DNA from 2 places in the Achromobacter sp. MFA1 R4 genome. Region 1 is predicted to be linked to the other one. Evidence: predicted binding sites of a transcription regulator. Region 1 holds the regulator's gene; the other holds the start of a gene.
What was found. Region 1 encodes NrdR, which represses ribonucleotide reductase genes. Its sites were predicted from a motif close to CACNANATNTNGTG; they were not measured.
Positions count from the first base shown of each region.

Region 2: a site for NrdR is predicted at 11,207-11,220, ahead of BXA00_RS22505 (ribonucleoside triphosphate reductase). Genes of this name have one in related genera too.

Region 1 covers NZ_LT707065.1:2,706,185-2,722,285, reverse strand. The annotation lists gene BXA00_RS12440 (PrkA family serine protein kinase) at 1-1,769, opposite strand, end outside; gene ribD (bifunctional diaminohydroxyphosphoribosylaminopyrimidine deaminase/5-amino-6-(5-phosphoribosylamino)uracil reductase RibD) at 2,611-3,762, opposite strand; gene BXA00_RS12430 (cysteine hydrolase family protein) at 3,942-4,505, shown strand; gene BXA00_RS12425 (GlxA family transcriptional regulator) at 4,526-5,488, shown strand; gene nrdR (transcriptional regulator NrdR) at 5,529-6,008, opposite strand; gene glyA (serine hydroxymethyltransferase) at 6,240-7,490, opposite strand; gene BXA00_RS12410 (YbhB/YbcL family Raf kinase inhibitor-like protein) at 7,791-8,444, opposite strand; gene tyrS (tyrosine--tRNA ligase) at 8,517-9,746, opposite strand; gene BXA00_RS12400 (peptidoglycan DD-metalloendopeptidase family protein) at 10,005-11,414, shown strand; gene BXA00_RS12395 (anhydro-N-acetylmuramic acid kinase) at 11,567-12,700, shown strand; gene erpA (iron-sulfur cluster insertion protein ErpA) at 12,785-13,156, opposite strand; gene BXA00_RS12385 (DUF6776 family protein) at 13,243-13,992, opposite strand; gene argC (N-acetyl-gamma-glutamyl-phosphate reductase) at 14,035-15,099, opposite strand; gene rpsI (30S ribosomal protein S9) at 15,296-15,688, opposite strand; gene rplM (50S ribosomal protein L13) at 15,698-16,101, opposite strand, start outside.
Region 2 covers NZ_LT707065.1:4,907,954-4,924,054, reverse strand. The annotation lists gene BXA00_RS22560 (efflux transporter outer membrane subunit) at 1-317, shown strand, start outside; gene BXA00_RS22555 (HlyD family secretion protein) at 314-1,477, shown strand; gene BXA00_RS22550 (DUF2955 domain-containing protein) at 1,467-2,552, shown strand; gene BXA00_RS22545 (transporter suffix domain-containing protein) at 2,549-3,046, shown strand; gene BXA00_RS22540 (LysR family transcriptional regulator) at 3,101-4,033, opposite strand; gene BXA00_RS22535 (M20 family metallopeptidase) at 4,146-5,579, shown strand; gene BXA00_RS22530 (tripartite tricarboxylate transporter substrate binding protein) at 5,597-6,577, shown strand; gene BXA00_RS22525 (YSC84-related protein) at 6,662-7,240, opposite strand; gene BXA00_RS22520 (catalase) at 7,358-9,733, opposite strand; gene BXA00_RS22515 (hypothetical protein) at 9,746-10,360, opposite strand; gene BXA00_RS22510 (DUF3325 family protein) at 10,705-11,055, shown strand; gene BXA00_RS22505 (ribonucleoside triphosphate reductase) at 11,227-13,221, shown strand; gene nrdD (anaerobic ribonucleoside-triphosphate reductase) at 13,317-13,499, shown strand; gene BXA00_RS22495 (anaerobic ribonucleoside-triphosphate reductase activating protein) at 13,465-14,271, shown strand; gene BXA00_RS22490 (PLP-dependent aminotransferase family protein) at 14,262-15,701, opposite strand; gene BXA00_RS22485 (hydroxymethylglutaryl-CoA reductase, degradative) at 15,818-16,101, shown strand, end outside.

The DNA.
Region 1 (16,101 bases):
AGCAGGTCTTCCGTGTTCGAGAACATCTTCTTCTCGATCACTTCGCGCAGCTTTTCATAGCTGGTCCAGTTGGGATTGCGCCCGTTGTTGTTGGCGCGCGCCCGCAACACGAAGTTCACGATCTCGTTGCGGAAGTCCTTGGGGTTGGCGATGCCCGCCGGCTTCTCGATCTTTTCCAGCTCGTCGTTCAGCGCGCTGCGGTCGAAGCTTTCGCCGGTTTCGGGATCGCGGAATTCCTCGTCCTGGATCCAGCAGTCGGCAAACGTCACGTAGCGGTCGAAGATGTTCTGGCCGTATTCGGAGTAGGACTCCAGGTAGGCCGTCTGGATTTCCTTGCCGATGAATTCCGCGTAGCGCGGCGCAAGGAAGCCCTTGATGAACTCCAGGTAGCGCCGGCGGATTTCGTCGGGATAGTCTTCGCGGCCGATCCGTTGCTCCAGCACGTACATCAGGTGCACGGGGTTGGCGGCCACTTCCGTCTGGTCGTAGTTGAAGACGCTGGACAGGATCTTGTACGCGAAGCGCGTCGAGACCCCGGTCATGCCTTCATCGGTGCCGGCGTAATCCTTGTATTCCTGCAGCGCCTTGGCCTTGGGGTCGACGTCCTTCAGGCTTTCGCCGTCGTAGACCCGCAGCTTGGAGTAGATGCTGGAATTCTCGGGTTCCTTCAGGCGCGTCAGCACCGAGAACTGCGCCATCATGTCCAGCGTTCCGGGCGCGCACGGCGCTTCGGACAGCGAGCTGTGATGCAGCAGCTTCTCGTAGATGCGGACCTCTTCGGACACCTGCAGGCAGTAAGGCACCTTGACGATATAGATACGGTCAAGGAACGCTTCGTTGTGCTTGTTGTTGCGGAAGGTCTGCCATTCCGACTCGTTGGAGTGGGCCAGGATCGTGCCGTTGAACGGGATGGCCGAGAAGCCTTCCGTGCCCTTGAAGTTGCCTTCCTGGGTGGCCGTCAGCAGCGGATGCAGCATCTTGATCGGGGCCTTGAACATTTCCACGAACTCGAGCAGGCCCTGGTTGGCCAGGCACAGGCCGCCGGAATAGCTGTAGGCGTCCGGGTCGTCCTGCGAATGGCGGTCGAGCTTGCGGATGTCGACCTTGCCGACCAGCGAGGAGATGTCCTGGTTGTTCTCGTCGCCCGGTTCCGTCTTGGCGATGGCGATCTGGCGCAGCACGGAAGGATTCAGGCGCACGACGCGGAACTTGGAGATGTCGCCGTCGAATTCCTTGAGCCGCTTGACGGCCCACGGCGACATGATGCCGGTCAGGTAGCGCCGAGGAATGCCGTATTCCTTTTCGAGCATGTCGCCGAACCGTTCGGGATGGAACAGCCCGAGCGGCGATTCGTTCACCGGCGATCCTTTCAAGGCATAGATCGGAAACTTCTCCATCAGCGCCTTGAGCCGCTCCGCAATGGAGGACTTGCCGCCCCCGACCGGTCCGAGCAGATACAGGATCTGCTTGCGTTCTTCCAGCCCCTGAGCGGCGTGCTTGAAGAACGCGACGATCTGTCCGATCACGTCCTCCATGCCGTAGAACTCCTGGAACGCGGGATAGCGCCGGATGGTCCGGTTGGAAAACAAACGGGAAAGACGTGGGTCGTTGCGCGTATCCACGATCTCAGGTTCGCCGATCGCGGCCAGCATGCGCTCAGCGGGGCTGGCGTAGGCCATGGGATCGCGCTTGGCGAGGTTCAGATACTCTTCGAGCGAGAGCTCTGATTCCTGCTCTCTTGCATACTGCGACTTGAAGCCTTCGACGATGTTTTGCACGGAAACCTCCTACAACACGCGAAAAATTCAATACGTCCCTACATGCCCATTGTGCCTCAGCGCCTGCGCTTTCCTAGACAATCTTGCGACAAGCATTTTCAGCGGGTTTTTATGTTGCTTTCGCCACACATCAACCATAAGCAGGATCGGACCCTTTCTGTTTAGGCTGCCGCCTACGGATACAAGTTCCGCCAGGATTGCAACCAACGTGAGCAAGTTCACTCGTTCGTCTTCAGCATAAGGCCGCATATAGCGTGCCTGACGCAGCCGCACATGAAATGGTCGGCAATGAAACGACGAAATGAGCGATATCCGGTGGATTCTTATGGGCCGGGAACAAACCCGGCTACGCCCGCCATGCGATCGCGGCGGACGGCCTGAACGGCGCTTTGCGTCTTCGTTCAGTAGCGTGCCTGTCGGTGATGAACTGCGCCGATCGCGGCACGGGAATCCGTGGTGACGAGGGCGCGCGGCGGCTGTGCGGTGGTCCGTGAGCGCGTAGCGCCAAGTCATGCGCCTATGCTAAGCCCAATTGACCGTTTTGTGGCAATTCATTTGCGCGCTCGCGTTTCAACGCAGCGCCGCGCACCAGCGCGGATGGCGTGCGCGCGGCTGCGGTTGGCGCACATCATGTATGCGCCACGAACCGCGCGCGACGCGTAGATGCAGGCTGCACGCGGCTTGCAAAGCATTGGCAGCCGTACTTGTGGAGTGCTAACAGCCCTCTTGGCAACGCGCACGGGCGATGTAGCAAGACGGCATGCGCATGAAGAATTAATTCATGTGCGTGAAGCAGCGCGCGCAATGCAGGCGGCGCGCCGCAACCGAACCGCTAAGACAGCGCAGGCAGCGCGACGCTATCCATCAACTGGCGCCACGTGCCGGCCACGCGCGCGCGCACGCACAAATCAGCGCCCACGCGCGCGATATCGGTAAATTCGTAGCGTCGCGCGGCGTCCAGGTGTTCGAGCATCGGCAGGCGCACCATGCCCGCCGCGTCGCCCAGCAGCACCGGCGCCAGGTACAACAGCAGTTCGTCCACGCACCCGGCGGACACCAGCGCGCCGCTCAGGCCCGCACCGGCCTCGACGTGCACCTCGTTGAACTGTTCCTGGGCCATCCAGCGCATCATCGCGGGCAGGTCGACCCGGCCAGGCTCCACGCCCGGCAGGCAGACCACCCGCGCGTTCCTGTCCGCCAGGCGCGCGGCCTTTGCGGCATCCTCGCGGGCGGTGAACACGATGACGGGCCCGCCATCGAACAGCCGGGCGGTCTCGGGGATCTCGAAACGGCCGTCCACCACGGCCTTGCGCGGCTGCCGCGGCGTATCGAGGTCGCGCACGTTCAGCCGGGGATCGTCCTTCAGGACGGTGCCCATGCCGGTCAGGACGACGCAACTGCGCGCCCGCCAGCGGTGGCCGTCGGCCCGGGCCTCGGGGCCGGTGATCCATTGCGACATGCCGTTATGCAGCGCGCTGCGGCCGTCCAGCGACGCGGCCATCTTCATCCACACCCAAGGCAGCCCGCGGCTCATGCGTGAGATGAATCCGGCATTCACGGCAAGCGCCTCTTCGCGGCAGATTCCCGTCGTCACCCCGATTCCGGCGTCGCGCAGGCGCGCCAGACCCTGTCCGTTGACCAGCGGATTCGGGTCTCCCATGGCGACCACCACGCGCGCCGGCCGCGCCGCCAGCACCGCGTCCACGCAGGGCGGGGTGCGGCCGAAATGGCTGCAGGGCTCCAGGGTGACGTACAGCGTGGAACCGGCAACCGATTCGCCGCGCGCCTGCGCGTCGCGCAGCGCGCAGATTTCGGCGTGCGGACCGCCCGGCGGCTGGGTCGCGCCTTCACCAAGCACGCGGCCGTCACGCACGATGACGCAGCCGACCCGGGGGTTGGGGGCCGTGGTGGCCATGACGGTCTGCGCCAGCGCCAGGGCGCGCCGCATCCAGTAGAGGTCGTCGGTGTCGGGGGAAATGTCCATGCCAGGGATTGTATGTCCGCGGTGCGCGCCCCCGGTCATTGGGGACGCACGAGCCGGCGTGGCGGCATGGCGATGTCCGTTTTGGGCCGCCAGCCGTCTTGGATCGCGCTCGCGCCGGCGCGGGATCGGAGTAAAAATAGCGCCATACCCCTTGAAAACCTAGGCCAGGAGGCCCGGAAATGAAACAGGCATTGATCGTCATCGACGTACAGGAATCCTTCCGTCACCGTCCGTTTTGGGACGCATCCGAGTATCCGGCCTTTGTTTCGCAAATCCAGTCCCTGATCGATGGGGCTGCCGCGCAGGATATGCCGGTGCTGCAGGTGTTCCATATCAGCCCGTCCGACGATCCCGCCAATCCGTTTTCCCTGGCGTCCGGCCACGTCAGGACGCTTCAGGAATTGCGGATTTCGCCCTCGGCCGTGTTCCACAAAACGGTCCATTCCGCGCTGTACGCCAAGGACGAAGCCGGCGCCTCGCTGCACGACTGGCTGGTCAAGCACGGGATCGAAGGCGTCATCGTGGCTGGCATCCGCACCGAACAGTGCTGCGAAACCACCTCGCGCCATGCCAGCGACGCCGGTTTCAAGGTGACGTTCCCCACCGACGCCACGCTGACCTTCGCCATGCAAAGCCCGTCCGGCAGGCACTACACGCCGGCCGAGATCCGCGACCGGACCGAGTTGGTCCTGCAAGGCCGCTTCGCCCGCATCGTGCGCGCCGCCGACGCGCTGGCGGCATAGCTGCCGGGCGGGAGGCGCAGATGATCCCGGTGCATTTCGTGGTGCCGCGCGGCATCGTCCTGCTGGACCTGGCCGGGCCGGCCGAGGCGTTCCGCGTCGCCAACAAGCTGTGTCCGGGCACGTTCGAACAGCATTTCTGCGGACCCTCGCGCGACATCGAGAGCGGCATTCCGGGCCTGCACCTGGCGCACGTTCAGGCCCTGCCCGCCCGCCTGCCCCGCAACGCGCTGGTGATTCTTTCCGGCGTGGTGGGCAAGCACACGCGGCTGGACGACGACGACGCACGCGCCATCGTGGACTGGCTGGCCGTGCGCCACCCCGCGGACGGGTTCACCCTGATGACGGTCTGCGCGGGCGCGCTGTTCGCCGCGGCCGCCGGCCTGACGCGGCAGCGCGAATGCACCACGCACCACACCTGCCTGGCACAGCTGGCCGCCATCGACCCGACCGCGCGCGTGCTGGACAACCGCATCTTCGTCGAGGACGGCAACCTGGTCAGCAGCGCGGGCATCACGGCCGGCATCGACCTGGCGCTGCACATGGTGGCCCGCCATTGCGGCCCGCGCGTCGCCAGCGAGGCGGCGCGCGACATGGTCGTCTACCAGCGTCGCGCCGGTTCCGATTCGGCGCTGTCGCCCTGGCTGGACCATCGCAGCCATATGCATCCCGGCGTCCACCGGGTCCAGGACGCGGTCATCCGCGACCCCGCCGCGCCGTGGTCGGCCCGGACCCTGGCGGACCAGGCGCACACCAGCCCCCGCCACCTGACCCGCCTGTTCCGCGAGCACGCGGGCTGCACGCCCATGGACTACCTGTATCAGATCCGAGTCGCGCTGGCGCGCGACCTGCTGCGCGACACCCGGCTGGACCTGGAGCGCGTGGCGGAGAAATCGGGATTCGGCTCGGCGCAGCACATGCGCCGCGTGTGGCGCAAATTCCAGCCGCTGACGCCCGGCTCGATGCGCGGGGCGGCGCTGCAATAACCGCCGCGCGGGGCGCTGTTGCGATCGGCGCCCCGCCGCGCTATTCCTTGCGCAGCTTGCCCGGCAGCAGCGGGCCCTGCATCTCGCGGATGGCCTCGACGAATTCGCCGATGTCTTCGAAGCTTTTGTAGACCGAGGCAAACCGCACGTAGGCGACCTTGTCGAGCTTGCGCAATTCGTTCATGACGAGCTCGCCGATATGCTCGGACGGGACTTCGCGCTGGCCGCTGGCAAGCAGTTGCTCTTCGATCCGCGCGACGGCCGCATCCACGTCCTCGGTGCTGACCGGGCGCTTGCGCAGCGCGAGGCTCAGGCTGGCGCGCAGCTTCACGGGATCGTATTCGCTGCGGCTGCCGTTGCGCTTGACGATCGAAGGCATGGCAAGCTCCACCCGCTCGTAGGTGGTGAACCGCTTGTCACAGGACAGGCAGCGGCGACGGCGGCGGATGGCGTCGCCCTCTTCCGAGACCCGGCTGTCGACGACCTGCGTTTCGGCATGGCCACAAAATGGACACCGCATGTGTGATCCCTAAAGACGCTGGTGGCGCTGGCGGCGCTGGAAGCGCTGGAAGCGCCGGAGGCAATAATTGAGCATATTGTAACGATGGGGCCAGGCAAAGCGCCCGGATGGACGATTTTGTCACTGCGGACGCGTCGCCCCCGCCCCAAAAAACCAAGGGACGGCGCCTTGCGGGGCCGTCCCTCTTGTTTCCTTCTACCGGGATGCGCGAGCGCCGCCCGCGCCCGCGGATTACTTCTTGCCGTACACCGGCAGGCGCGAGGTCAGTTCATTGACCTTGGCGCGCACGGCAGCGATGTTGGCCTCGTCGCGCGGGTTGTCCAGCACGTCGGCGATCAGGTTGGCGGTCAGCTCGGCATCGGCTTCGGTGAAGCCGCGGGTGGTCATGGCCGGCGTGCCCAGGCGGATGCCGCTGGTCACGAAGGGCTTTTCCGGATCGTTCGGGATGGCGTTCTTGTTGACCGTGATGTGGGCCTGGCCCAGCACGGCTTCCGCTTCCTTGCCCGTGATGCCCTTGGAACGCAGGTCCACCAGCATGACGTGGCTTTCGGTACGGCCGGAGACGATGCGCAGGCCGCGCTTGACCAGCGTGTCGGCCAGCACCTTGGCGTTCTTGACGACTTGCTGCGCGTAGTCCTTGAACTCGGGTTCCAGCGCTTCCTTGAACGCCACGGCCTTGCCGGCGATGACGTGCATCAGCGGACCGCCCTGGATGCCGGGGAAGATCGCCGAATTGATGATCTTCTCGTGTTCGGCCTTCATCATGATGACGCCGCCGCGCGGGCCGCGCAGCGACTTGTGCGTGGTCGAGGTGACGAAATCGGCGTGCGGAACCGGGTTGGGGTAGGCGCCGCCGGCGACCAAGCCCGCGTAGTGGGCGATGTCGACCATGAACAGCGCGCCGTTTTCACGGGCGATGCGCGCCATGCGCTCGAAGTCGATGTGCAGGGCATAGGCCGACGCGCCCGCCACGATCAGCTTGGGCTTGTGTTCCTTGGCCAGCTGCTCGACCTGGTCGTAGTTCAGGACTTCGTTTTCGTCCAGGCCGTACGAGATGAAGTTGTACAGCTTGCCCGAAGCGTTGACCGACGCGCCGTGCGTCAGGTGACCGCCTTCGGCCAGGCTCATGCCCAGCACGGTGTCGCCCGGCTTGAGGACGGCCATGTACACACCCTGGTTCGCCTGCGAACCCGAGTTGGGCTGCACGTTGGCGGCTTCGGCGCCGAAGATCTGCTTCAGGCGGTCGATGGCCAACTGTTCGACCACGTCCACGTATTCGCAACCCCCGTAGTAGCGCTTGCCCGGGTAGCCTTCGGCGTACTTGTTCGTGAGCTGCGTGCCCTGGGCTTCCATGACGGCCGGGCTGGCGTAGTTCTCCGAAGCGATCAGCTCGATGTGCTGTTCCTGGCGCTGGTCTTCCTTCTGGATGGCGGCCCAAACGTCCGGGTCAGCCTTGGACAAGGTGAGGTTGCGGTCAAACATGACGGGGGTTTCCTGAGGCGGTATGAAATGAGAAAACGGCGTCGGGTGGGTAAACCCGGAGATTGCTGTGTAGTTTACCCCGTCGCGCGGAATCAATTGCCGCCAAAATTGCGGGATCTTGGCCAAATTGCCCCGGACGGGCGCGAAAACCACGCCATCCCGGCGGGCCCGGAAACGCCCCTCATGACGACTTGAGAAAGTTTCATGCAAAGGCCCCTGCGGCGCCTTCTGCGGATCGCGCCCGTCACCGGAAATGAAAAAGGGCCGCACCAGGCGGCCCTGCGTACATGCCTGTCGACGTCAGGCCGACGTGGCCCCGATTTGCTTGGGCGCCAGCCGGGGATTGAGCGTATAGGTGCCCGTCAGCGACGCCTGCGCCAGCACGTGCTTCTGGATGGCGCGCAGCGCGTCTTCGCCGGTGAAGGAACCCTGCAGATTCAGGCTGGGCACGTCCAGCGCATACAGCGTGAAGATGTAGCGATGGACCAGGGCGTCGTTCCAGGGCGGGCATGGGCCGTCATAGCCGAAATACTCGCCGCTCATGTCGTGGTCGTTGGCGAACCATGATGAATAGGAGTTGATGCCCTGCCGCGCGTCCATGGGCGCCAGGGGGCCGCCCTTGCCGCGCGGGGTGATGCCGTTGGAGAACGCGCCTTCGTCGATCTCGCGCAGGTCGGCGGGCAGGTCCACCAGCACCCAGTGGAAGAAATCGACGCGGGGCAGGTCGGCAGGCACTTCGCGGCCTTCCTGGTTGACGTCGTCGGGGCGCGAAGGCACGTCGGGATCATGGCAGAGCAAGGCAAACGACTGCGTGCCTTCCGGAACGTTGTCCCAGGAAAACTGCGGATTGAAGTTGTCTGCCAGCGCGACGTGCGATTGCGCATCGATCCTGCCGAATGCATAGCGCTCGGGAATCGACTCGTGATCGGAAAATGACAAACTCGAAAGTTCCATGTCGTGCTCCTATAAGTGCCGCAAAGGGCGCCCAGGCCCTGTGTGTACCTTCAGCGTATCAAAACTTCGCTATTACGGGTTCAACTTAACACGCGCGAACTTGCGCTTGCCCACCTGAACGACGTAAGTCCCGGCCGGCAATTGCAACGATTTGTCTTCCACGCGATCGCCATTGACGCGGACCCCGCCCTGCTCCACGTTGCGCTGGGCCTCCGAGCCGGACGCGACAAGGCCGGCCTCGCGCAGCAGTTTGAGGATGCCCACCGGCGCGCCGCCGAGGTTGACTTCGGGGATGTCCTCGGGGATGGCGCCATCCCGGAAACGCGCCTCGAACGAGGCCAGCGCATCGTCCGCCGCCTTGGCGGAATGAAAGCGCGCAATGATCTCCTGCGCCAGCATGACCTTCGCATCGCGCGGATTGCGGCCGCCGTCGATTTCCTGCTTGAGCGCGGCGATGTCCTCCAGCGAGCGGAAGGACAACAGTTCGAAGTAACGCCACATCAGCGTGTCGGAAATCGACATGAGCTTGCCGAACATGGAATCAGGCGACTCCGAAATGCCGATGTAGTTGCCCTTGGACTTGGACATTTTCTCTACGCCGTCCGTGCCGACGAGCAGCGGCATCGTCAGGATGCACTGCGGCTCCTGTCCATATTCTTTTTGCAGTTCCCGGCCCACCAACAGGTTGAACTTCTGATCGGTGCCCCCCAGCTCCAGATCGGACTTCAGCGCGACCGAGTCATAGCCCTGCATCAGCGGATACAGGAATTCATGCACCGAAATGGGGATGCCGCCCTTGAACCGCTTGGTGAAGTCCTCGCGCTCCATCATGCGGGCCACCGTGTAGCGGGAGGCGAGCTGGATCAGCCCGCGAGCGCCCAGGGGATCGCACCACTCGGAGTTGTAACGGATCTCGGTGCGGGCCGGATCCAGCACCAGGCTGGCCTGCGCGTAATAGGTCTTGGCGTTTTCTTCGATCTGCTCGCGCGTGAGCGGCGGGCGCGTGCTGTTGCGGCCACTGGGGTCGCCGATGGTGGAGGTGAAATCGCCGATCAGGAAGATGACGTTGTGCCCCAGGTCCTGGAGCTGGCGCATCTTGTTCAGCACCACCGTGTGTCCCAGGTGGATGTCCGGCGCGGTGGGGTCCAGCCCGAGCTTGATGCGCAGGGGCACGCCCGTGGCGCGGCTCTTGGCCAGCTTGCGCGCAAACTCGGACTCGACCAGCAGTTCATCGCAGCCGCGCTTGGCTGTACGCAGATCGGCTTCGACTTCAGGAGTGATGGGGGCTTCGGTGGGTGACATGACAGGGGGACCAATGCGGCTTCAGCCGACAAAAAGGTGTAAAAAGTGACGAAAACTATCGAAAATTCTAGCCGAATCGGCTAGGATACCGGCCTAATCATACGCAACTGTCATATATACGCAGTTGCGTTCGCTCTACCATCTATTGTTCACAAGATGCGCATCCGCGCCAGCCCTTGCTCCGGAATCCGTTGCATGCCAGGGCCGTTCGTGTCACGCACCCTGCGAGCTCAAGCCACCTGAGAGGGTATTTTCACGATGAATCGTGGCCTCCACGAACTGGCGAGTGGCCTCAAGCGCAAAGTCGCTGCCGTATTTGCGCCCGTCGAGCCCAAGCCCCATCGCTCGGGACTTTTCCGCCGCACTCTTCTCGTCACCGCAATTGGTCTTTTCGCTGGCGCCGCCGCTCTCGGCATGGTGCAGCAACCCGACCGCACCGAACTCCCCCCCTCGCGCGTCATCCAGAGCATTCTGCCGCTGACCGCCGAGCAAGTCGAAGTCAGCAGCCCCAGCGCCGCCCCCTACATCAGCGAAACCCGCATCCGTCCGGGCGACACGCTGTCGGCCGTGCTGCAGCGCCTGGAGCTGGACGCGCCCAATCTGCAGTCCTTCCTGACGCACGACGCCAGCGCCCGCAGCATCTACAAGCTGTATCCGGGCCGCTCGGTGCAGGCTGCCACGGACGAACAGGGCAACCTGATCTGGCTGCGCTACATCCACACGCCCGGCAATGAATCCGACGGGCAGGTCGTGACGCGCATGCTGCACGTCGCGCCGGCCGGCGACAGCTACAAGGCCGAGGAAATCACGGAAAGCACCGACCGCCAGACCCGCGTGGCCGTCGGCACCATCAAGTCCTCGCTCTTCGGCGCCACGGACTCGGCCGGCATCCCGGACTCGGTCACCATGCAGATGGCCGACATCCTGAGCGCCAAGATCGACTTCCTGCGCGACCTGCGCCAGGGCGACCAGTTCCGCGTCGTCTATGAAGTGCGTTCCCATGACGGCCGCTACGCCGGCGCGGGCCGCGTGCTGGCCCTGGAGTTCATCAACGGCGGCAAGACCTACAACGCCGTCTGGTTCAGCCCCGACGACAAGACCGGTTCCTACTACGACTTCGACGGCACCAGCCTGCGTGGCGCGTTCCTGCGCACCGCCCTGAAGTTCAGCCGGATCAGCTCGACTTTCGGCATGCGCATGCATCCCATCCACAAGACCTGGACGGGACACAAGGGCGTGGATTACGCCGCCCCCTCCGGCACGCCGATCCACTCCACCGCCGACGGCACGGTCGAATTCTCGGGCTGGCAGAACGGCTACGGCAACGTGGTCATCATCAAGCACCACGGCAAGTATTCGACGCTGTACGCGCACCAGAGCCGCATCGCCCAGGGCATCACCAAGGGCGCGAAGGTCTCGCAGGGTCAGTTGCTGGGTTATGTCGGATCCACCGGCTGGGCCACGGGCCCGCACCTGCACTACGAATTCCGCGTGGACAATCAGCCCATCGATCCGCTGTCCGTGGACCTGCCGGTGGCCCGCGCCCTCGAACCCGCGGAAGTCCGCGCGTTCAACGACGCGGTGTCGCCGTACAAGCAGCAGATCCTGTTGCTGACGCAGTTCCAGCAGACGCTGCCCGACGCATTGACCAACGTGGCCAGCCGCTAAGGCTGGCCCAGGCAGCAATCCAGCACAGGGCGGTCCGCACGTTACAGGGCGGACCGTTCAAGCAGTCAGGCCCTTGACGGGCACCAGGCCCGCGCGACGGGCGCGGCGGCGGCGCGACATGCGACGGCCGCCTTTTTTGTTTCGAGGCGCCCGTGAAAGACATCAAGCCTTTGCAGCACGACACCGGCACGCTCTTCATCGGATTGATGTCGGGAACCAGCGTCGACGGCGTCGACGGCGTGCTGGCCCGGCTGACGCAGGGAGGTCCGCCCCAGGTGCTGGCCAGCGCCAGCCTGCCCATGCCCGAGAATCTGCGCCGCGAGTTGCTGGTTCTCAATACTTCCGGCGACGACGAGTTGGCCCGCGCCGCGCTCGCGGCCAATGCACTGGTCCGGGTGTACGCGCAGGCGGTGTCGGCCCTGCTCAAGGATGCGAATGTCGCCGCGCACGATGTGACCGCCATCGGCGCGCACGGCCAGACCGTCCGGCATCGCCCCGACCTCGGCTACACGCTGCAGCTCAACGCGCCGGCGCTGCTGGCCGAGCTGACCCGCATCGACGTGGTGGCGGACTTTCGCAGCCGCGACCTGGCCGCGGGCGGCCAAGGCGCGCCCCTGGTGCCGCCCTTTCACGCGGCCGTGTTCGGCAGCGACCACGGCCGCGCCGTGCTGAACCTGGGGGGCATTGCCAACGTGACGCTGCTGGTGCCCGGACAACCCCCGCGCGGCTTCGATACCGGCCCTGCCAACGTGTTCCTGGATGGCTGGTGCCAGCGCCACCTGGGTCGGCCCTATGACGCGGGCGGCCGCTGGGCCGCGACGGGCCAGGTGGTAGCGCCCTTGCTCGAGCAGCTCATCGCGAGCGAGCCCTGGTTCGCCCTGCCCCCGCCCAAGTCCACAGGCCGGGATCTCTTCAATATGAAATGGCTGGACGCACGCCTGGCTGCGTTCGACGGGCCGGCTCCCGCCCCTCAGGACGTCCAGGCCACTTTGCAGCGCCTGACCGCGAGGACAGTGGCCAACGCCATCGACGCGGCCGCCGCAGGCACGCAGGAAGTGTTCGTGTGCGGCGGCGGGGCCTACAACGCGGGACTGATGCAGGAACTGGCTTACTGCCTGCAACGCCCGGTGCAGGCGACCGACGCCCTGGGCGTGCCGGCCCAGCAGGTGGAGGCGCTGGCGTTCGCGTGGCTGGCGCAGGCGTTCGTCACGGGCCAGCCCGCCGGCCTGCCGAGCGTCACGGGCGCGCGCGGGCCGAGGCTGCTGGGCGCGCTGTATCCCGCCTGACACTCCTCCAGCGGCGGCAATGCCGCGCCTGAAACAAAAAACCCTTCGGCAAGCCGAAGGGTTTTTGTCTTTCGTGCCCGGCGATTACACCGAAAACGAAGAACCGCAGCCGCAGGTGGTGCTGGCGTTGGGATTGCGGATGACGAACTGCGCGCCTTCCAGGTCTTCCTTGTAATCGATCTCGGCGCCGACCAGGTATTGGAAGCTCATCGGGTCAACGAGCAACTGGACGCCATCCTTGTCCAGCACGGTGTCGTCTTCGTTCACGACTTCGTCGAACGTGAAACCGTACTGGAAGCCGGAACAGCCCCCACCCTGCACGAACACGCGCAGCTTGAGCTCGGGGTTGCCTTCTTCGGCCAACAGGTCTTTCACTTTGGCGGCAGCCGAGTCGGTAAACACCAGGGGCACAGGCGGCGCGGCCTGCAGGTCGACGGTTTCGGTCACTGCATTCATGGTTCACTCCTGGCCGATACGGCCATATTTCAGTGAGCGGCGTCGCCGCTCGTATAGTGTCACTATAGCGCAGGGCTTGACCAGACTCAAAGTTCCAGTTTGACACTGCGGGTGGCGCGGACGGTTTCGCCCTCGAGGACGCTGACGGTGACGCTTTCGGGGACAAATCCGTCGGGCACGGCCAGGAGACCCTGGCTGCGTTGATATTGATCGAACTGCAGGGCCAGCGACGCCGCCGCGAGGTTCTCGCCCGTCGGGGCGACGGGCCCTGTCTCGGCCCTGACCTGCATGGGCGCCAAATCCACGGTGACGGTTTCGCCCTTGAGCACACCGGTTGCCTGGAACCGCAACGCGCCCGCGAAAGGCGTGGCGCCATTGCGGCCGCTGCGCATCAGCAGCACTTTATAGCGCAGGCCACCGCCCTCGCGATCGATCTGCACGCCGCGGATGTCCACCGAGCCCTCAGGGCCGGGCGGCAGCAGTTGCTCGTAGAACGCAAGCTGGTCACGCACGCGGCCGACCTCGGCCTGCGCGGCGCGGAGCTGGGTTTCGAGCTCTTGGCGGGCCGACCGCTCGATGACGAGTTCGCCATCGGCGGTATCCAGCTGCCCGCGGATGTAGCGCAACTGCGTGGCCTGTTGGCGCATGGCTTCGTCCTGCGCCTCGGCCTGCTGGGCACTGATGACGATGGCGTCCTGCGGACGATAGAGCGCGCGCGCATGGAAGAATCCGGCAGCGCCTCCCAGCAACGCGCCCAGCAGCAGCATCGCGACCAGGCGCGCAAGGGCGCCATGCGTGGCACGCGGCTGGGGACGGGCGGAAGGATCTACGGACATGAAGCGCAAAGAAGGCGGCCAGCCACGCTGGCCGCCGGGGCCTTACGGCAGGATGGCGACCTGGTCCAGGCCGACTGTTTCGGGGATGCCGAACATCAGGTTCATGTTCTGCACGGCCTGGCCGGCGGCGCCCTTGACCAGGTTGTCCTGCACCACCATGACGATCAGCAGGTCGCCGTTGCCCGGGCGGCTGAGCGCGATGCGCAGGTTGTTCGAGCCGCGCACCGAACGCGTTTCGGGGTGGCTGCCGGCAGGCATGACGTCGACGAAAGGTTCATCCGCATAGCGGGCCTCGAACAAGGCCTGGAAGTCGGTATCGCGGGCTTCAGGCTGGATGCGGGCATAGATGGTGGAAAACATGCCGCGGATCATCGGCACCAGATGCGGCACGAACGTCAGCCCCACCTTGCCGCCGGCCAGCTTTTCAAGCTGCGCGGTGATTTCGGGGTGGTGGCGATGGCCAGCTACGCCATAGGCCTTGAAGTTGTCGGACGCTTCCGAGAACAGCGAACCCACCTCTGCCTTGCGGCCGGCGCCCGAGACACCTGACTTGCAGTCGGCGATGAGGGTTTGCGCATCGACGAGCGCCTTGCCGCCTTCGAGCAAGGGCGCCAGCCCCAGGAGCACCGTGGTTGGGTAGCAGCCGGGGTTGCCGATGACGCGCGCCTTGGAGATGGCTTCGCGGTTCAGCTCGACCAGGCCATATTGCGATTCGGCCAGGATGTCAGGGCAGGTGTGGGGGATCTTGTACCAGCGTTCGAACGTGGGAATGTCCTGCAGGCGGAAGTCGGCAGCCAGGTCGATGACGCGGGTGCCCGCGGCGATCAGTTCCTGGGCTTGCGCCATGGCCACCCCGTGAGGCGTGGCGAAGAAAACGACATCGCAGTCGGTCAACGAGGCCTTTTCCGGGGCGGAGAAGGCAAGCTTCACACGGCCGCGCAGGTTGGGATACATGTCGGCGACGGGCAGGCCGTCTTCCTTGCGGGACGTGATGGCAGTCAGTTCCACGTTGGGATGCTGCGACAGCAAACGCAGCAGTTCGACGCCGGTATAGCCGGTGCCGCCGACGATGCCAACCTTGATGCGGGTGTTCGATGCTTGGGCCATGATGAATGCTCTTCGGAGAACGAATAACGATTGTATCGCTCGGGAAACAGGGTATTGCACCGGCGTGCCGGAATTGGCACTGCAATCCTTTTTTCCGACCGGGCGGGTGGCGCGGAGTTCCGCGCAGGGCCGGCAGCGACAGGACATGGCCGGCCCAAAAACAAAAAGCCCGCCGAAGCGGGCTTTTTGCAGGGCATTAACGCTTGCTGAACTGCTTGCGACGACGCGCCTTGCGGAAGCCGACCTTCTTACGTTCGACTTCACGGGCATCGCGGGTCACGAAGCCAGCTTGCGACAGCGACGACTTCAGCGTGGCGTCGTAATCGATCAGGGCACGCGTGATGCCGTGACGGATCGCGCCGGCCTGGCCGGTTTCACCGCCGCCGTGCACGTTGACCTTGATGTCGAACGATTCCAGATGGCCGGTCAGTTCCAGCGGCTGGCGCACGACCATGCGGCCGGTTTCACGAGCGAAGAACTCGTCGACGGGCTTGCCGTTGACGACGATCTTGCCAGTGCCCTTCTTGATGAAAACGCGAGCCACCGAAGTTTTGCGACGGCCGGTTCCGTAATTCCAGTTACCGATCATGGCGTTTCCTTAGATATCCAGCGTCTTGGGCTGCTGGGCGGTGTGCGGGTGCTCGGCACCGGCATAGACCTTCAGCTTCTTGATCATGGCGTAGCCCAGAGGACCCTTGGGCAGCATGCCCTTGACGGCCTTCTGAATGGCACGGCCGGGAAAACGCTCTTGCATTTTCTCGAAGTTCGTTTCACGGATACCGCCCGGGTACGTCGTGTGGCGGAAGTACTTCTTGTCCTTCGCCTTGGCGCCGGTAACGACGATATCGGACGCGTTGATGATGACGATGTAGTCACCGGTATCAACGTGAGGCGTGAATTCAGGTTTGTGCTTGCCACGCAGACGACGTGCGACTTCGCTGGCCACACGACCGAGGACTTTGCCCTTGGCGTCGATCACAAACCAGTCACGTTGGACTTCAT
Region 2 (16,101 bases), 2.2 Mb from region 1:
TGGCGGCCAAGCGCTCGCTGACGCTGGCCAACGCCCTGTACCGCGAGGGCTATTCCGACTTCCAGCGGGTGCTCGATGCCCAGCGCGCCCTGGCCACGCAGCAGGACACCTATCTGGTGAACCGGGGCAATGCCGTGCGCGACCTGATCGCGCTGTACAAGGCCCTGGGCGGCGGCTGGCACAGCGACCAGCCGCTGCTGGATCCGGCCACACGAGAGCAGATGCAGCAACGCACCAACTGGGGCGACCTGCTGTCCGACGCCGGACGGCCAACGCCCGTTTCCGCGCGCCCCCCGAACACCGAGGCGATCCCATGACTAGTCCCAGGTCCGCGGCGCCCGCGCCCTCGTCGGCCCGCCCCGCCACACCCGCCCCGCCCGAGCCGCCCGCCGCCCCGCCGCCGCCCGCGGATCCGGCCAGGAAGGGCATCCGCTGGGTGCTGCTGGTGATCGTCCTGAGCCTGGTCTGGTATTTGCTGGCCGACCGCTACACGCCCTATACGCAGCAGGCGCGCGTGGAGGCTTTCGTGGTGCCGGTGGCCTCGGAGGTATCGGGCCGCGTCGCCAAGGTGCACGTGCGCAACAACCAGGACGTGGCGGCGGGCGCGGTGCTGTTCGACGTCGACCCGGAGCAGTACCGGATCGCCCTGGACCGCGCGCGGGCAGACCTGGACGCCACGCGCCGCCAGATCGGCGCCAGCACGGCGGGCATCGATTCGGCGCAGGCCTCGCTGCGCGCCGCGCAGGCCAATGAGGTGCGGGCGCGGCAGGACAGCACCCGCCTCGAACGCCTGTACCGCGAAGACCGGGGCACGATCTCGCTGCGCCGGCTGGAGATCGCGCGCGCGAACCTGGCGCAGGCGGTGGCCCAGGTCGCGGCGGCGCGCGCCGAGGTCCAGCGCGCGCGCGAGCAGGAAGGCGGCAGCGAGGAAGACAACGCCAAGCTGCGCAGCGCCGCCGCGGCGGTCGAGAAGGCCGAGCTGGATCTGGCCAACACGCAGGTGCGCGCCCGCGCGGCGGGCCTGGTCACGGACCTGCGCACCGACGCGGGCCAGTTCGCGGCCGCGGGCAAGCCGGTGATGACGCTGATCGCCATCCACGACGTGTGGATCAACGCCGACATGACGGAGAACAATCTGGGCCATGTCGAACCGGGCACGCCCGTGGCCATCATCCTGGATGCATTGCCCGGACGCGTCTTCGAAGGCCGGGTGCGCAGCGTGGGCTACGGCGTGAGCGTGGGCGCCGCCACGCCGCCAGGCACCCTGCCCACCGTGCAAAACAGCCGCGACTGGCTGCGACCGGCGCAGCGCTTTCCGGTCGCCATCGACCTCGATCCCGGGCAGCTCCCGTCCCTGCGCGGCATCCGGGTCGGCGGCCAGGCCGAAGTCATGGCGTTTCCCCGGCCCGGCAATCCGCTCAACCCGCTGGGCCGCGTGTACCTGCGGCTGATGAGCTGGCTTTCCTATGCCTACTGACGCCCCGCCCCTTCCCCGCGATCCCCGCGGCCAGCGCGCCATGCGCCTGGGGGTCGGGACGGCGCTCTGCCTGGCCGTCAGCTTCGGCCTGGACATGCCGATCCCGATGGTCGCGCCGGTGCTCGGGGTCTTCCTGCTGGCGCAGATGAACCGGCCGCTGTCCCTGAAGGCCGGCCTGGGGCTGGCGCTGGTGGCGATGTTCACCACCGGCACCGGCCTGCTGCTGATCCCCTTGCTGCGCTACTACCCGGCCGGCGGCGTGCTGCTCGTCGGCCTGTGCCTGTTCCTGGCGTTCCGGCATGGCTTGCGCGGCGGCAACAATCTGGTGTCCACCTTTCTCATCATCGGCCTGACCATGATTTCCGCGGCCGGCACCTTCGACTTCGGCCTTGCCGTGACGGTGATCGAGGCGCTGGTCAAGGGCCTGCTCCTGGCCGCGCTGGTGCTGGGCGTGTGCCACGCGCTGTTTCCCGAGCCGCCCGGTGTGCCGGCGCCGCCTCCCGCCCCCGTCCTGCCCGCGGCCGAAGCCACCCGCATGGCCGTGCGCGCCGCGCTGGTGGTGCTGCCGGCCTTCCTGCTGGCGCTGACCGATCCGCTGGGCTACATGCCCATCATCCTGAAAGCGGTCAGCCTGGGCCGCCAGAGCTGCGTCACGGCCGCGCACGGCGCCGCCCGCGAGATCCTGGGATCGACGCTGCTGGCAGGCGTGCTGGCCGTGGCGTTCTGGGCCGCGCTGCGGCCCTTTCCCAGCCTGTGGATGTACTTCCTGTGGATGCTGCTGTTCGCCCTGGCGATCGCGCGCAAGCTCTATCGGCTGAGTCCCACGCCCCATGCGCCCAGCTTCTGGCTGAACACGCTGGTCACGCTGATCATCCTGCTGGGCCAGTCGGTGCAGGACAGCATCGCGGGCAAGGACGTGTACACGGCGTTCGCCGTGCGCATGGGGCTGTTCATCGCCGTCACGCTGTATGCCTGCCTGATGCTGCAGTTGCTCGAACCCCGGCCGCGCGCGCCGCGCCAGTCCCGTTTTTCGTTCCGCCGACCGTTCACACGACTCAAAAGGAGCCCGCCATGACTACCCAAGACATGCCCACCCCACCCGCGCCGGCGATGGGCTGGCGCTTCAAATGCGGAATCGGATTGTTCATCCTGGCGTTCGCGCTGTGGTTCCTGATTCCCGTCGGCGCCGCCATGGACATTCCCGGCTCACGCATCGCGGCGCTGACCGGAGCCATCTTCATCGCCAACAAAGTCCTGCTGATCACCTGCATCGCCGTGATGGGCAAAGAGGGATTCCAGCAGCTCAAGGCCATCATCGGCGGCCACGCGAAAAAGCTCGCGCCCGTGCAAAAGGTGGGGCCGGTGCGCCACGCCATCGGGATGGTGATGTTCATCCTGCCCATCGTGACCTCGATGCTGGAACCCTACGTGGACCAGATCTGGCCGGGCCTGCGGCCCAAGCTGTGGCAGGCGCAGTTGCTGGGCGACGTCATGCTGGTCGCCAGCTTTTTCGTGCTGGGCGGCGACTTCTGGAGCAAACTGCGCGCGCTGTTCGTGCGGTCGGTGTAGCGGCGCGAGCCCGCACGGCCCTAGTGCGCCGCCCCCCGCGCCTAGCCCCCGCGCTTAGCCCCTCGCCCCGCCGCCGTCCTGGTCCGGCGCCCGCGGCGCGGCGGTCAGCCGCCGCGCCATGAATTCCAGGAACTCCTTGGCCAGCGGCGGCAAGGTGCGGCCCTGCAGCGTCACCGCCTGGATGCTGCGCTGGCGCATTTCCGGATTGCTGAACGGCACCGCCGCCAGCGCCGCCCCCTGCGGATCGCCCATCAGCGTCAGGTAGCCAGACAGGGCGACGATCCGGCTGCCCGGCAGCATGGGCAGGAAGGCCGCGGAATGATTGGATACGTAGGCGGGCTCGATGTGCAGGCCCGCATTGGCGCAGGCCGTGTCAAACAGCTGCCGCACCGTGGTGCCCTGGTCGCCCAGCGACAGCGGCACGTCCGCGAGATCCCGCAGGCTGATCGTGCGCCGGCTGGCGAGCGGGTGCTGGCGGCACATGACCGCGTACACCGGCGCGCGGGTCAGCAGCTCGGTCTTCAACCGGTCGTCCTGCCCGACCGTGTAGCGCAGCGCGATCTGCGACAGGCCTTCCAGGATCAGGCGCGTGACCTCGTCCGGACGCTCCACATGCAGATGAAAGCGCGCCTCGGGGCGAAGCTGCTTGAAATCGGCCATGCACATCGGCATGAAACGGTGCGCGAACCCCTCGGTGCAGGCCAGCCGGATCGTCACGTCGCCCAAGGCGCTGCGCCGCCGGATGTCGGTGGTGACGCGCTCGGCCTCCAGGGCGGCGGCCTGGGCATAGGCCGCGAGCTGCCGGCCGGCTTCGCTCAGTGTCATGCCGCGCGCCTGCCGCTCGAAGAGCACGATGCCCAGGCTGTCTTCCAGCTTGGCGATCTGGCGGCTGACGGCCGACGCCGCGACATGCTGCGCTGCCGCCGCGCCCGCGATCGAGCCGCAGCGGGCCACTTCCAGGAAATATCTGAGACTCAGGGAAATCACGGATGCCTCGGTGTGAGATGCCTTTATGGCAACGCTAAAGTGCGAATTATCTAATTGTGGCACGCGATGAAGCGTAATAACTTTGTGCCTCCCCACCGCACGAAGAACCGCCGTGACCCGCGAACAAGCCATCCTCCAAGCCGTACAAGCCTATGACAGCGGCGCCCTGCAGTCCGCCCTGGCGCGCCGCGTCGCCTTCGCGACCGAAAGCGAAGTGCCCGAGCAGGCCCCCGCCCAGCACGCCTACCTGAACGACGAGCTGGTCCCGCTGCTGTCGGAACTGGGCTTTGCCTGTGACGTCCACGCCAATCCGGCCGGCGTCGATCTGCCGATCCTGGTGGCGCGCCGCATCGAGGCGCCCGGATTGCCGACCGTCCTGATGTACGGCCACGGCGACGTGGTGCGCGGCAACGCCGCCAAATGGGCAGACGGCCGCGACCCCTGGCGCCTGCAGGTCGACGGCGACCGCTGGTACGGACGCGGCACGGCCGACAACAAGGGCCAGCATTCAATCAACCTGGAGGCCCTGGCCCGGACGCTCGCCGCGCGCGGCGGCGCGTTGGGATTCAACACCACCTGGCTCATCGAGACCGGCGAGGAAGCCGGTTCGCCCGGCCTGGCCGCCTTCTGCGAGGCGCGGCGCGACCTCCTGGCCGCCGACGTCTTCATCGCCAGCGACGGGCCGCGCCTGCATGCCGAACGGCCGACGCTGTTCATGGGTTCGCGCGGCGCCGTGAATTTCGAACTGAAAGTGCGGGCGCGCGAACGCGGCTACCACTCGGGCAACTGGGGCGGGCTGCTGTCCAATCCGGCCATCCGGCTCATGCACGCCATCGGCTCGCTGGTCGACGCCCAGGGCCGCATCGCCGTGCCCGGCCTGCGCCCGCCTCCCATCCCCGAGGCGGTCGCCGCCGCGCTCGCCGACCTGGACGTGGGCGGCGGCGAAGACGATCCCGAGATCAACGCGTGGTGGGGCGAACCCGGCCTGTCCGCGCCCGAAAAGGTGTTCGGCTGGAACAGCCTGGACGTGCTGACCTTCGGCGCCGGCGACCCGGCCAAGCCCGTGAACGCCATCCCGCCGGAAGCCGTGGCCTGGTGCCAGTTGCGCTTTGTCGTGGGCACCGACTGGCGCGCGCTGCGCACCCACGTCGCCGAGCACCTGCGCCAGGGAGGTTTCGACGACGTCGAGATCCGCGTCGGCATGCAGGCGGGCGCGACCCGCCTGTCGCCCGACAGCCCGTGGGTGCGCTGGGCCGCGGCTTCGCTGCAGCGCACCACCGGCAAGCGGCCGGCGTTGCTGCCCAACCTGGGCGGCTCGCTGCCCAACGACATCTTCGCCGACCAGCTCGGCCTGCCCACCCTGTGGGTGCCCCACTCCTATCCCGCGTGCGCGCAGCATGCGCCCAACGAGCATCTGCTGGGCAGCGTCGCCCGCGAGGGCCTGGCCATCATGGCGGGCCTCTTCTGGGACCTGGGCGACCAGGGCAGCTCAGTACGCGATTCGGTACGCGAGCTTGCCGCCACCACCTCTTCCGCCAACACCTGACCCTGACCGAGCCCCCCATGACCGCTAGATTCTGCACCGCCCTGTTGGCGTTCACGCTTGCCGCCGCCGCCCATCCCGGCGACGCCCATGCCGCGTACCCGGACCAGTCCATCAAGATCGTCGTGCCCTTCACGCCGGGCGGCGCCACCGACGCCGTGGCGCGCCTGCTCGCCACCCGCCTGTCGGGCAAGCTGGGCCAGCCCGTCATCGTGGAAAACCGCCCTGGCGCGTCCACGGTCATCGGCGCCGACGCGGTGGCGCGCGCCAAGCCCGACGGCTACACGCTGATGCTCTCCGGCAGCACCACCTACACCGTGCTGCCGGCGCTCAAGCCGTCGCTGCCCTACGATCCCGTGCGCAGCTTTGAACACATCGGCATTGTCGCCATGGCGCCCATCGTTCTGCTGGCGCAGAACGCGGTGCCCGCGACCACCCTGCAGGAGGCCGCGGCGCTCGCCCGCGAGCAAAGCGCCAAAGGCGGGCTGATGTACGGCACCTTCGGCCCCGGCTCGGCCCCCCACCTGGCCGGCGAAATGTTCGCGCAGGCCGCGGGCGCCAAGATGATGCCGGTGCCGTACAAGGGCAGCGCGCAACTCGTCACCGCATTGATCGGCGGCGAGGTCGCGCTGGGCGTGGACACGGTGTCCTCGGCCGCCCCGCAGGCGCGCGCCGGCAAGCTCCGCGCGCTGGCAGTCTCCGGCGATCGCCGCGTGCCGCAATTGCCCGACGTGCCGACGTTTGCCGAGGCCGGCATGGCGGACGCGTCGTTCGTTGGCTGGTATGGATTGGTCGCGCCCGCGCAGACGCCGGCCCCGGTGGTGGATACGCTGAACCGCGCCGTCGCCGAAATCATGCAGGACGAGCAGGTGCGCAAGACCGTGTCGGACCTGTCGCTGGACCCGGTGTTCCTGCCCGGCAAGGCGTTCCGCGACCAGATCGCCAAGGAAGTCGGTACCTTCACCGAGGTCGCGGCGCGCGCGGGTATTACGCTGGATTGACCCGCGCACGAGGCGCGCAGCCGCGCCTCTGCCCCCCGCACTACCCGGCCGCCCGGCCCGGCCGTCATGGCGACGGCAACGGGTTCAGTTCGGATTGATGCGGCTGATCTTGGAGCCTTGCAGCCCCATCCCGGCCATCAGGCCCTGTTCGCCGAACGGCACGGCGTACACGTCCTGCGTCAGCGTGGTGGTCGTGATGCTGGCGGCATAGCCCTGGTCCACCACCACCAGGCTGGGCCCCGCGCCCAGCGACCAGCCGTCGCTCTTGTCCAGGTAGGCCATCGCCTCCTCGTTCATGAAGAAGAGCGCATAGCTGAACTGCTGCGCGCCGGCCTGGAATCCGAAAGACAGGGCCGAAATCGAGTAGTACCCCTCGACCTGCCCGCGGCGGATCAGCGCGCCTTCGCCGCGCTCGCCGCCCACCAGCAGCCCCCCCTTGATGATGCTGGGAAACACCAGCACCCCGACGGCCTTGTCGCCCAGCTCGCGCGTGCGCGGCGCCTGGGCGTAGAGCTGCTCCAGCGCGGCCAGCGAATCGGCGCTGAGCTCCGCCGCCGAGGCCGCGTGCGCGGGCGGCGACACCCAGGCCAGGGCCGAAAACGTCAAAAGGCTGGCGCAAAGCCAGCCCAGAAACTTCACAGGCAACACGGACGCGCGGTTCATACGGCCCCCCGGGGTAAGGAGAGCGAGCGCCGGTTGCGCTCGCCCGACCTGCCAACGCAGTATTCGCAGCCGCCACGTCGGTGTCAATGGTCCTTCCTTACCCGTGCTGCCGCGCCCTCATACCTTGGGCGGTGTCGTCTCCCGCTCCGGATGGCGGTGCTTGCCCAGCGCTTCAATGAACGCCTTGGGCGCCTCGCCGCCCAGCAGCAGGCCGCCGTCGTTCGGGTCCGGATCGATGCCCGCCGCGGCGAACACCTGCACGCCGTCCCCGACGCCCATCAGCGTCTTGCCGTGGCGATAGGCGTCGCGCAGGAACTCCAGCGCCCGCCCGTCCGCCGCAAGACTCGCCATGGCGGCCTCACCGCCGGGCACGACCGCGCCGTCGAACAGTCCCGACGGGTGATTGTCCAGCGAGGCGTCCGCGTCAAAGCTGCCGCCGTCGGCCGCCTGCACCGGGCCGATGCGCTGGCCCACCAGCCGAACGACGGCGCCCGCCTGGATGAGGGCATCGGCCACGGCGGACACCGCCTTGCCATCCACGCCTTCGGCCGCCAGGATGGCCACCTTGCGCGTCGCCACGCCGCCATCCCCGGGTCGCGCGGTCAACGACAGCGTCGGCGACACCTCGACTTCGGACTTGGGCGGATTGGGCATGGCGCGCGGCATCGGATCGGGCAGAGGCATGCCCAGTTGCTGCGCCACGCCCTGCGCCAGCTCGTCGGACACATTGCGCAGCGACGACACCATGCGCGCCCGGATCTGCGGCACCGTCACCTTGCTCAGCTCAAACGCAAAGGCATCGACGATGTGCTGCCGTTCCCATGCGGTCTGGCTGTTGTAGAACAGCGTGGCCTGGTTGTAGTGCTCGGCGAATTTCTCCGGATGCCCGCGCAGCTCATCGCTCGTCACCGGCTCCGGGAACGACACGAACCCGTCCATGCCCGCCTGGAACGGGCAGCCGCCGGCCAGGGAATTCGGCTCATACGCCACCCGGCCGCGATGGATGGTCTGCCGGTGCATGCCGTCGCGCTGGTTGTTGTGCACCGGCGCCAGCGGCGCGTTGATCGGGATCTCGTGGAAGTTCGGGCCGCCCAGACGCGAGATCTGCGTGTCGACGTAGGAATGGATGCGGCCAGCCAGCAGAGGATCATTGGTGAAGTCCACACCGGGCACCACATGCGCGGCGCAGAACGCTACCTGCTCGGTCTCGGCGAAGAAGTTGTCGGGATTGCGGTCCAGCACCATGCGCCCGATGGGCACGACGGGCACCAGTTCCTCGGGCACGATCTTGGTGGCATCCAGCACGTCGAAACTGAAGCCTTCGGCCTGGTCGTCGGTGAACACCTGGACGCCAAGCTCCCATTGCGGGCCGTGGCCGGCGTCGATCGCCTCCCACAGGTCGCGCCGGTGATAGTCGGGATCGGCGCCCGACACCTTGACCGCTTCGTTCCACACCTGCGAATGCGTGCCCAGGATGGGATTCCAATGGAACTTCACCAGCCGCGATTCGCCCTGGGCGTTCACAAAGCGGAAGGTATGCACGCCAAAGCCCTGCATCATGCGGTAGCTGCGCGGAATCGCCCGGTCCGACATCACCCACATCAGCATGTGGGTCGATTCGGGCATGAGCGACACGAAATCCCAGAAGGTGTCGTGCGCGGACGCCGCCTGGGGCATGCCGTGGTGCGGTTCGGGCTTGACCGCGTGGACCAGGTCCGGGAACTTCATCGCGTCCTGGATGAAGAACACCGGCATGTTGTTGCCCACCAGGTCCCAGTTGCCCTCGTCCGTATAGAACTTCACGGCAAAACCCCGGACATCGCGCGCGGTGTCCTTGGACCCGCGTTCCCCGGCCACCGTGGAAAAGCGCACGAAGACCGGCGTGCGCTTGCCCGCTTCGGCAAACAGCGACGCGGCGGTCAGGTCGGTAAGCGGCTTGTAGCACTCGAAGTACCCATGGGCGGCCGACCCGCGCGCGTGCACGATGCGCTCGGGGATCCGCTCATGGTCGAAATGCGTGATCTTCTCGCGCAGGATGAAGTCCTTGAGCAGCGCGGGTCCGCGCAGCCCGGCCTTGAGCGAATGCTGATTGTCGCTGACCCGCACGCCCTGGTTCGTGGTCAGTTCCTGGCCGCTGGCGTCCGCGCGCACGCGGGGCAACGTGCCGTCGACCTGATTGACGCCGGGCGTGGCCGCGTCCCCGGTCTTGGCCGAGGTCTCGCTTTCGGACAGCGAGCTCGCGCTCACGGCCGGGTCGACCGCGCCGACGTGCGCGCCCGCGTAGGGACAGCGCGCCGCCTCTTCGCCGTACTCGGCCTCCTTGTTCGTGTTGTGGGGCATGGCGCCCGCCGTGGCGCCCACGGCCGCCGCGCGCTTGAGCGCGGGATGCGAGGGCTTGCCGGCCGGCCCGCTGGCGGGGCCGCTGTCGGTGTTCATGTATGCGGTATCGAGCGCGCCGCCCGATCCACCCTTGCCTGGCTTCTTGCTTGCCATGAGTCGTTCTCCTTAATGGGCCAGCATCGAATCGCGCGCCTGTTCGGCGCGGGATGCGCCAATGGCGGTTTCCACCTTCTTGACCTCTTCGGGCGGCGGCAGCACGGCCGGAAAGCCGAGCGATTCGATCCACAGCTCGCGGGACCAGCCCTGCGTGTGATAGAGGTGATGGTCCTCGTCGGTCGACACGGCGTCATAGGCGTGCTTGAGGATCTTGGCCTGCTCGCCCGACTGCTGCTCGGCGATCAGTCCGATCAGCGACCAGTTGGCGTGGTCCTTGGTTTCGGCCAGCACCACGCATTCGGTGGCGACCAGCTGGGCGGCCTGCGCATCGCCCGCGCTCAGCGCCATCTTCATGGCGCGCACGAGCGATTCGCCCATATGCCGCACCACATCGCGGCCCGGCGAACTGGCTTGCGGGTCCAGCTTGAGCTGCTCGAACACGGTCATCAGCACGCGGCGATGCGTCCGCGTTTCTTCCAGATAGCCCAGCCATTCCTTCTTCAGGTCTTCATTGACGGCACAGGTCACCGCAGTCTCGTAGATCGCGAGGCCGCCGATTTCCGTCTCCAGGGCCTGGTACAGCAGTTCCTTGATTTGTGCGGCGTTTCCGGCTTTGCGTTTCATGGTGGCGCTCCTTTGTGTTGGGTCATCGCTGGGGTCATCGCTGGGGTCATCGCTGAGCTCGTCGCGCGGGCCGTCGCCCGGACCTCCGGCAATCGGCATGGCGACGATCAACCCGGCTGAAGGCGCGTATTCAGCAACTGCCGTTCCTGCTTGCCGCGGCGGCCGCGCGCCCGTCCGCAGGCGCATCGCCCCGGCCTGCCGGGCCAGGCACCGTGAAAAAAATACAAAGTCCCCGCGCACGGGTCGCGCCGCCGATTCCCGTAGAATCGGGGTCATTACCCACCACCGCGCAAGGGCGCCGACCCACCCGGCCGGCGCCGAGAACCGCGCATGACTGCGGCCGCATGCCCATGAATGACTTCGTCGCCATCGCGATGGCCCTGCTGCTGATCTACGCCGGCATGGCCTGCCTGGCCCTGGCGGCGCCCCGCCACTACGACCAGGTCTGGACGCGCGATCCCCGCGCCGGCCACACGCGCGTGCTGCGCGGGGCCGGCGTATTGCTCCTGGGCCTGGCCATCCTGCCCTGCGTGGGGCTGTGGGGCGACACGCACGGCATGGTGGCCTGGCTGGGCTGGCTGTCGGCGGGCGCGCTGCTGTGGATCGGCAAGCTCTCGTGGGCGCCGCATCCGGCGGCCACCGCCGCGGCCCTGGCGGTGGCGATATCGCTGGTGGGCGTCGGCATCGGGTTTTGACCGGGCGGCGGCCATCGCGCCGCGCCCGCACGCGCCGTGTTGCGCGATTTCGCAACCGCATGCGGGCGTTTGATGCGGGTCAATCCGCGCGCATATCCGCCCATCCCTTTCCGAATCCAGCACCATATGTGGTGGTAGAGTTTTCGCACTCCACTACATATGGTGCCAACAATGGAAATCCAACACATCCTCAAGCGCGACGGCCGCGTCGTTGCATTCGATAGCGAGAAGATCGCGCAGGCCATGGCGGCGGCGGGCCAGAGCACGGGGGAGTTGGACCTGGAAGGCGCCCGGGCGCTGACCGGCCCGGTAATCGCGGCGCTGGCCGGCAACGTCTGCCCCGGCGTCGAAACCATCCAGAACCGCGTGGAGGAAGCCCTGGTCCAGGCCGGCCACTGGCGCACGGCGCGCGCCTATATCGTGTACCGCGAACAGCACGCCCGCCTGCGCGCGCTGCGCCACACGCTGGTGGACGTCGAAAGCGCCATGGAAGAGTACCTGGAGCAGCGCGACTGGCGCGTCAATGCCAACGCCAACCAGGGCTACAGCCTGGGCGGCCTGATCCTGAACGTGGCGGGCAAGGTCACCGCCAACTACTGGCTGTCGAACGTCTTCACGCCCGAGGCCGGGCAGGCGCACCGCGAAGGCGACATCCACATCCATGACCTGGACATGCTCAGCGGCTACTGCGCCGGCTGGTCGCTGCGCCAGTTGCTGACCGAAGGCTTCAACGGCATCCCGGGCAAAGTCGAGTCCACGCCCCCGAAGCACATGTCGGCCGCCATCGGCCAGATCGTGAACTTCCTGGGCACGCTGCAGAACGAATGGGCCGGCGCGCAGGCGTTCAGCTCGTTCGACACCTACATGGCGCCCTTCATCCGCCGCGACGCCATGACCTACGCAGACGTAAAGCAATCCATCCAGGAACTGATCTTCAACCTGAACGTGCCCAGCCGCTGGGGCACACAGACGCCGTTCACCAATCTTACGTTCGACTGGACCTGCCCGGCCGATCTGAAGGACCAGATCCCCTACGTGGGCGGCGAGGAAATGCCCTTTTCCTACGGCGAGCTGCAGGCCGAGATGGACATGATCAACCGTGCCTACATCGAGGTCATGATGGCGGGCGACGCGAAGGGACGCGTGTTCACGTTTCCGATCCCCACCTACAACATCACGCCCGATTTCGACTGGGACCACCCCAACACCGAACGCCTTTTCGAAATGACGGCGCGCTATGGGCTGCCCTACTTCCAGAATTTCCTGAATTCCGACCTGGAGCCGCATATGGTGCGCTCCATGTGCTGCCGCCTGCAGCTCGACCTGCGCGAACTCCTCAAGCGCGGCAACGGCCTGTTCGGCTCGGCCGAGCAGACCGGCTCGGTCGGCGTGGTCACCGTCAACTGCGCGCGCCTGGGCCACACCTGCCGGGGCGACGAGGCGCTGCTGATGGAACGCCTGGACTACCTGCTGGGACTGGGCCGCGACGTGCTGGAAACCAAACGCAAGGTGGTGCAGCGCTACATCGACCAGGGCCTGTATCCCTACACCCGCCGCTACCTGGGCACGCTGCGCAATCACTTCAGCACGCTGGGCGTGAACGGCATCAACGAGATGATCCGCAACTTCACGGGCGACGCCGACGACGTCACCACGCCCGCCGGCCACGCATTCGCCGTGCGCCTGCTGGACCGCGTACGCCAGCGCATGACCGAGTTCCAGGAAGAAACCGGCCACCTCTACAACCTGGAAGCCACGCCGGCCGAAGGCACCACCTACCGCTTCGCACGCGAAGACCGCAAGCGCTACCCGGGCATCCTGCAGGCCGGGACCGACGCCCAGCCCTACTACACCAACTCCAGCCAGTTGCCCGTGGGCTACACGGACGATCCCTTCCACGCGCTGCAACTGCAGGAAGCGCTGCAAGGCAAGTACACCGGCGGCACGGTGCTGCACCTGTACATGAACGAAGCCGTGTCGTCCGCCCAGGCCTGCAAGCAGCTCGTGCGCCGCGCGCTCAGCAACTTCCGCCTGCCCTACATCACGGTCACGCCGACGTTCTCGATCTGCCCCCATCACGGTTACCTGGCCGGGCATCACGAGTTCTGCCCCAAGTGCGATGCGGAACTGCTGGCCAAACAATCGGCGTGCTGCGCCCCGGCCTAGCCACGCCCTCACCCGGGCAGGCGCGCAACCCTCGCGGCGCGCGCCGGCCTCCATCCCGCCGGACCTGCGCCCGGCGCCCCTACCGAGGAAATCCTATGCAAACCTTGACCGCCCCCATCGCCGCCTCTGCGCCCGCCCTCCGGCTGGACGACAGCCAGCGCGTGCGCTGCGAAGTCTGGACCCGGGTGATGGGCTATCACCGCCCGGTCTCTTCTTTCAACACCGGCAAACAGGGCGAATTCAATGAACGCCGCTTCTTCGTCGAACGCAGTGCCTGAAGGCGCTTCGCCCAAGGGCGCCGGCCCCGCCACGCAGGCCGTGCGCCGGCTGGCGGACCGGCCGGCCTATGCCGCGCCGCCCCAGCCGGTCATCCAGCCCCTGCCCCGGCACTCGGCCGCCGTGGGCGGGCTGGTGCCCTTTTCCACCGTGGACTGGCCCGGCCAGCTTGCCGCGGTGGTGTTCATCTCGGGCTGCCCGTGGCGCTGCCACTACTGTCACAATACCGAACTGCAGACGCGCGCCGCCCGCTACGACTGGCGCGAGGTCCGTGCGTTCCTCGAAACCCGCAAGGGCCTCCTGGACGCGGTGGTGTTTTCGGGCGGCGAGCCGCTCAGCGAACCGCGCCTGCCCGCCATGATCCGCGACGTCAAGCGCATGGGATATCGCGTAGGCCTGCACACCGCGGGCATCTATCCGCTGCGGCTGGCGGACGTGCTGCGCCACCTGGACTGGGTGGGCATGGACATCAAGGCCGATGCCAAAGGCTATGACGACATCACGGGCCGGCGGGATTCGCAGCGCCCGGCGCTGGCATGCCTGACGCAATTGCTGTCGGCCGGGGCCGACTTCGAGTGCCGCATCACCTGGCATCCCGACTGGCTGGACGAAGCGCGCCTCCTGGCATTGGCCCGCGAACTCGCCCGCCGGGGCGTGCGCCGCTTTGCGGTGCAGGCGGCGCGCAGCGGCCCCTCCACGCCGGCCGCACGGGCCTTGAGCACCACCGCGCAGGCCGAGTTGCGGCAGGCTTTCCAGGAATTCGCCTATCGCTGAGCCAGGTACGCGGACAGCGTGGCGTGGAACCGCGGCGACACCACAGCGCCGACATTGCAGCGGGACCACGGCGACACGGCCGTGGGATCGACGCTGAACACACGCCCCGGCGCCATGATGACCTTTTCGGGCATCAGCGCCTCGGCCATCGTCAAGGAGTCGTCCACGCCCGGAAACGACGACCACAGGTAAAGCGAACTCGTCGGCCGGGTGAACACGCGCGCGCCCAGCGCGTCCAGCACCTGCAAGGCCTGTCCGGTCGCGGCCTCCAGCCGCTGGCGCAGGCGCACCAGATGCCGCTCGTAGTGGCCTTCGCGCAGCATCACGTCCACCATGCGCTCGCAGTACTCCGAGCTGCTGACGTGTACCAGCGCCTTCAGGTCCGCCAGATCGCTGGCCAGCGCCGCATTGCAGGCAATGAACCCCACGCGCAGCGCCGCCGAAAAGGACTTCGAGAAGCTGCCGATGTAGATCGTCCGCTCTAGCTGGTCCAGCGCCGACAGGCGGACGGACGACGTCGGCTTGAAGTCCGCCAGCGGATCGTTTTCGACCAGCATCAGGTTGTAGCGCTCGGAGAGCTGCAGGAGCTTGTAGGCCCTGGCCGGGGAAATGTCCGAGCCGGTCGGGTTATGCGCGATCGACTGCGTAAAGAACAGGCGTGGCTTTTCGCGCTGCAACAACGCTTCCAGCGCGGCCAGATCGGGACCGTCCGGCAGGCGCGGCACGCCCAGCATCCTCACCCCGGCCAGCTTCAGTTTGCCAAAGAGCGGGTAATAACCGGGGTTGTCGACCAGCACGGTCGAGCCGGGGGGCAGGAAATACCGGATCACCAGATCCATCGCCTCGTTCGCGCCATGCGTGAGCACGAGCTGCGAGGGCGCCGCGCTGATGCCCACGTCGCCCAGCTTGCGCACCAGGCTTTCGCGCAGCGGCGCATAGCCAAAGCGGCTTCCGTAGCGGAACAAGGCGCCCAGCCCCGTGCGCACCACCTTCTGGTGATAGCGGTCCATGCGCATGTCGGCCAGCCACTCCACCGGCGGAAAGCCATCGCCCACCGCCACCGCGTCGGGCTGGGTCTTGAGCTGTTCGCGCATGAGCCAGACGATGTCCATTGCCCGGCTCAACTGCCCGGGCTCTTCGTCCGCCGCCGGGCCCGCATGCTTGACGTCCAGCACATAAAAGCCCGAACCGCGCCGCGGCTCCACCAGTCCGCGCGCCACCAGCAGTTCAAAGGCCACCACCACCGTGTTCTTGGCATAGCGGTGCAGTTGCGCCAGCTCGCGCAAGGAGGGCAGCTTGTCGCCCGCGCGATAGACGCCATCGGCAATCTGCTGGCCGATCAGGTTGGCTAGGCTCTCGGCGATGGGCGCCGCGCGTTGCGGCCTGCCGGGCGGTTTGGCTGGTTCCACGCGAATTCCCCGTTCGTTCATGGCCAAAATTGGTGCAGTGCGATGGTACTGTTTGCCCAAACTGTACCTCTCAATGGCGGTACAGTTTACCTAGAATCGGGCCACTCGATTTTCAGATTTCTATACGGAGACATGCCATCGTGGCCGATTCACGCCTGCCCAATTTCCGGGCCCTCACCCCTGCCCAACGTCTCGCCGCCATCGCCGACGCCGCCTCGCTCACGGCCGAGGAGCGGCAATTGCTTGCCGCGCCCGGCGCGCTGGGCCTGGCCCGCGCCGACGGCATGATCGAAAACGTGCTGGGCACGTTCGAGCTGCCGTTGGGCGTGGCGGGCAACTTCCAGGTCAACGGGCGCGACGTGCTGGTGCCCATGGCGGTGGAAGAACCGTCCGTAGTGGCCGCCGCGTCCTACATGGCCAA